One region of the Cellulomonas fengjieae genome, then DNA from elsewhere that is predicted to be linked to it. Evidence: predicted binding sites of a transcription regulator. Region 1 holds the regulator's gene; the other holds the start of a gene.
What was found. Region 1 encodes LexA, which represses DNA repair genes until DNA is damaged. Its sites were predicted from a motif close to TCGAACANNTGTTCGA; they were not measured.
Positions count from the first base shown of each region.

Region 1 (2,395 bases):
GGCGGCAGAACGGACAGTGCACCGTGATCCCCTTCGAGCTGGCGCGTGACGGCCGGACGACTGCCGACGACGACGATCGCGCCGTGAACGCCTCCGTGACGCTAGGCCACGCGTCCCGCCGTCGCAAGGCGCGTCGCGCCGGGGATGCACGAAGGCGGCCATCACCTGATGGCCGCCTTCGCGGGGGACCCCCCGTCCCTCCTACGGCACCGGCTCGACCCGGTACCGCGCTGTGTCGCCGACCGCTGTGTCGCCGACCACTGTGTCGCCGCGTGCTGTGTCGCCGCGTGCTGTGTCGCCGACCGCCGTGTCCCGCGCGCGTGTGCCGCGCGCCGTGTCGCCGTGTCGCCGTGCTCAGCGTCAGCGTGCCGGGACGACGATGACCTGGCCGGCCATGAGCCCCGCGTCGGGCAGCTCGTTGAGGTCGACCAGTGCGACCACGACGTCCCGCACGTCCTGCGACGGCGTGGCCACCGACTCGGCGATCTGCCACAGCGTCTCGCCCGGCTGCACCACGTGGCGCTGGACCTCCTGCGCGGTGACCGGCCCGTCCGCGGACGCCTGGCTCCCGAGCAGCGTGACGAGCGCCACGACCGTGGCCGCGAGCAGCCACAGGACGACCCGGCCGCGCGTGGTGAGGCGCAGGTGCGCAGCGGACACGGCCGCGGAGGGCGCACCCACGGCGGAGTCCGCCACGCGCTCTGCCCCGTGAGGGGTCGTGGGTCGGGCGGTACCGCGGGACATGCGGTTGGACATGCGGTCGGGCATGCGGTTGGGCACACGGTTGGGTATGCGGTACGCCACGCGCTCAGCCACCCGCTGGGGTGCCACGGTCGACATCGCCGGTCCCATCACCATCGCGCTCATCACGTCTCTCGCTCCTGCTCGGCCCGGCTGACCGGGGTACCGCTGATCGTCGAACGCCTGTTCGTCGAACGTCTGTACGATGTCTACCAGCATCCACCGACACTGTCGAGAGACACGATCGAACAGATGTTTGATCTTCGGCTCCGACATCCCTAGGCTGGCGATGCAGCACAAGCGGACCACGAGCCACTGACACTGCCGCCGGGCAGCCACCGTCGGCGCAGGTCACGGTTCCGCGGACCCGGGCTGGACCAGGCGGAGAAGGCTGAGCGTGCTGCGAGGCGGCCGCCGGACGAGGAGGAGCGCAGTGACGGACTCAGGGGACACGTCCCAGCCCGAGAAGGACCTGGCGACCATCCACACGCTGCCCGACGGCGCACCCGGCCCCGACGGGCTCACGGCGCGGCAGCGGCTCGTGCTGGACACCATCCGGACGTCGGTCGAGTCCCGCGGCTACCCGCCGAGCATGCGCGAGATCGGGGAGGCCGTCGGCCTCACCAGCCCGTCGAGCGTCAAGCACCAGCTCATGGCGCTCGAGCGCAAGGGATACCTGCGCCGGGACCCGAACCGTCCTCGCGCCATCGAGGTCGTGCACGCGGACGACTCGCGCGGCGTGGGCACGTGGACGGCGCCGGACGGCCGCCGGGCGAGCTTCCCCGACCAGGGGGACGGCGAGCGCCTGCCCGCCCCCTCCTACGTCCCGGTCGTGGGGCGGATCGCGGCAGGTGGGCCCATCCTCGCCGAGCAGGCGGTGGAGGACGTCTTCCCGCTCCCCCGTCAGCTGGTCGGCGACGGCGACCTCTTCCTGCTCAAGGTGAGCGGCGACTCCATGGTCGACGCGGCGATCTGCGACGGCGACTGGGTCGTGGTGCGGCGCCAGCCGGTCGCGGAGAACGGCGAGATCGTCGCCGCGATGATCGACGGCGAGGCCACGGTCAAGACGTTCAAGCGGATCGACGGGCACGTCTGGCTCATGCCCCACAACGCCGCCTACTCCCCCATCCCGGGTGACGAGTCCACCATCCTGGGCCGGGTCGTCAGCGTGCTGCGCAGCCTGTGACACAGCCGTCGGGCCGCACCCAGCAGGGTGCGGCCCGACGGTCGCAGTGCGGACGCCTCCGCGGCGAGAACCCGAGCGCGGCGCTCAGAACCCGAAGCGTCGCGCCACCGAGCGGACCGCGTCCGCCGACGAGCGCAGGCCGGCGAGCTCGTCCTCCGAGAGCGGGACGCGGAGCCGCTCGGCCACGCCGTGCGCCCCGACGATCGCCGGGACGGACAGGCAGACGTCGCTGATCCCGTAGAAGTCGTCGAGCAGCGAGGACACGGGTAGCACTCGCCCCTCGTCCTTGAGGACGGCCTCGATGATCCGCGAGCCGGCCAGGGCCACCGCGTAGTTGGTCGCGCCCTTGCCCTCGATGATCCGGTACGCCGACTCGACGACCTCCCGCGTGATCCTGTCCCGTACGTCGGCCGTCAGGGCTCCGTCGCCACCGGCGCCGGTCCACTCGAGCAGCGGCACCGAGCCGAT
Region 1 is NZ_CP074404.1:1,505,866-1,508,260, reverse strand. Features, by position in the region: gene nrdR (transcriptional regulator NrdR) at 1-22, opposite strand, end outside; gene KG102_RS06960 (LysM peptidoglycan-binding domain-containing protein) at 361-867, opposite strand; gene lexA (transcriptional repressor LexA) at 1,175-1,927, shown strand; gene KG102_RS06950 (L-lactate dehydrogenase) at 2,012-2,395, opposite strand, start outside.

Region 2 (2,395 bases), 1.7 Mb from region 1:
CAGCTCGGTGTACCAGGTGCGGGCGGCGTCGAGGTCGTCGGCGAAGAACGAGACGTTGGCGAGGCCGCGGAAGGTGTGCGTCGTTGTGGTCATGACACCCACTCTTCCCGCGTAAGTGCTCACCTCCTGAGCGCTTTGTCGCGCATCCTTGAGTCATGCGTGCCGACCGTCTGGTGGCGACCCTCCTGCTGATGCAGTCCCGGGGCCGGGTGACCGCCGCCGAGGTCGCGCAGGCGCTCGAGGTGTCGGTCGCGACCGCGCGGCGCGACCTCGAGGCGCTGTCCACGGCGGGGATCCCGGTCTACCCGCAGCCGGGGCGCGGCGGCGGGTGGTCGCTGGTCGGCGGGGCCCGCACCGACCTGACCGGCCTGACCGCGTCCGAGGCCCAGGCGCTGTTCCTCCTGGTCGGGTCGTCGAGCGGGCGGTCCGCCGACGCCACGTCGGCCCTGCGCAAGCTCGTGCAGGCGCTGCCCGCCACGTTCCGCGCGGAGGCCGAGGCGGCCGGGCGGGCGGTCCTGGTGGACCCGGCCGGGTGGGGCTCGTCGGCCCGGCCACGGGCTCCCTGGATCGACGAGCTGCAGGGGGCCGTCGTGCGGCGACGCCAGGTGTCCCTGACGTACGCGGGGCGGGCCGGGCCGTCCGCCCCGGTGGTGGACCCGTGGGCGCTCGTCGACAAGGGCGAGGTCTGGTACCTCGTGGCGGGCACCCCGGGCGGTCGGCGGACGTTCCGGCTGGACCGGATCCGGTCGCTGAGCGTCCTCGACTCGCCCGCACCGCGCCCCGACGGGCTCGACGTCGCCGCGATCTGGGAGTCGGTGGTCGACGAGGCCGAGCAGCGGCGCTCACGCGTCGCCGCGACCGCCCTGACCAGCGCCTTCCTGGTGGGCGTTCTCCGGGGCCAGTTCGGCCGGCACCTGACCGAGCTCGGGCCCGCCGAGGACGGACGGGTCAGGATCCGGGTCGCGTCGCACACCGCACGGTCCGTCGCGGAGAAGCTGGCCGGCTTCGGTGCGGCGGTGGAGGTCCTGGAGCCGGCGTCGGTGCGGTCCGAGCTCGCGGCGCTCGGGGCCGAGCTGGTCGAGCGGTACGCGGCCGCCGATCCGTGACCGACCGGCGTCGTGGTGCGCCGGAGCCGCAGGCCAGCGGCGGTGTCAGTGGCCGGTCGTACATTTGTTCTATGCCCGATATCGGGTGGTTCCCGCGAGGTGAGGGAGATGGTGGCGATGACGGCGACGCTGCTGGACGGGCGCCTCGACGCGGCCGACGTCCCGACCACGATGCCCGCGAGAGTGCGCGTGGCGGGCCTGGCTGATCTTCCCGAGCCGTCCGTCGCTGGTGGGGATGTGGGCGTGCTGGCCACGATGCTGGGGTCGGTGGCTGTCGCGGACCTGTCGGACGTGGCGCTGGTGAACGCGGTGGCGGCGTGGCAGCGGGTGCTGAACATGGCTCAGGCGGCGCAGGCGGAGGTGGTTCGCGAGATCGAGGCTCGCACGGTCGATGCTCTGGCACGGGTTCCCGACGAGCTCGCGTGCGCGCTGGTGTGCACCCGCAGGGCCGCGCAGGACCTGTTCCTGCGCGCCTGGGGCGCCGGGCAGCATCCCGCTGTGGCCGACGCGTGGGCGGCCGGCGCCATCGACGCGCGCAAGGTCGACGTGATCCTGGCCGAGACGGCTCAGGTCGAGGCGGGTGCCGTGCGCGCGGTGGTCGCCGATGCCGTCGAGCAGGCGGTCGAGCTCACCGCTGCCCAGCTGACCCGTCACCTGCGGGCGAGCGTCATCGGCAGCGACCCCGCCGCGGCCGAGGCGCGTCGGGTCGCCGAGCGCGCGCGGCGCGGGGTGTTCCTGGACCTGGCCCCCGACGCGATGGCCCGCCTGATCGCCTACCTGCCCGCCGCCGAGGCCACCGCGGCGTTCACCGTGATCGACGCCCTGGCCGGGAACGGCGCCCCGGACAGTGACCCCCGCCCGATCGACCAACGCCGCGCCGACGCCTTCGCCGACGTGTTCACCACGATCCTGGACCGCCAGGCCACGCTGGACGGCACCCCGCTGCCCAGCCGACACGGGCAACGCGCCGCACTGCAGGTCAGCGTCGCCGCGACGACCCTGCTCGGACTGGACGACCACCCCGCGACCCTCGGCTCGTACGGCCCGATCCCCGCCCAGGTCGCCCGCGAGCTCGCCCAGGACGCCACCTGGCGCCGCATCCTCACCGATCCCGCCGGACAGGTCTGCGCCGTGGGCACCACCGCCTACCGGCCCGGAGCGGACCTGACCCGCACCGTCATCGCCCGCGACGTCACCTGCACCTTCCCCGGCTGCCGCCAACCCGCCACCCGTTGCGAGCTCGACCACCGCATCCCCTACGACCACTCCCAGGCCCGACGCGAGCACGA
Region 2 is NZ_CP074404.1:3,775,359-3,777,753, reverse strand. Features, by position in the region: gene KG102_RS17665 (VOC family protein) at 1-93, opposite strand, end outside; gene KG102_RS17660 (helix-turn-helix transcriptional regulator) at 156-1,106, shown strand; gene KG102_RS17655 (HNH endonuclease signature motif containing protein) at 1,215-2,395, shown strand, end outside.
Region 2: a site for LexA is predicted at 1,163-1,178, ahead of KG102_RS17655 (HNH endonuclease signature motif containing protein). Genes of this name have one in related genera too.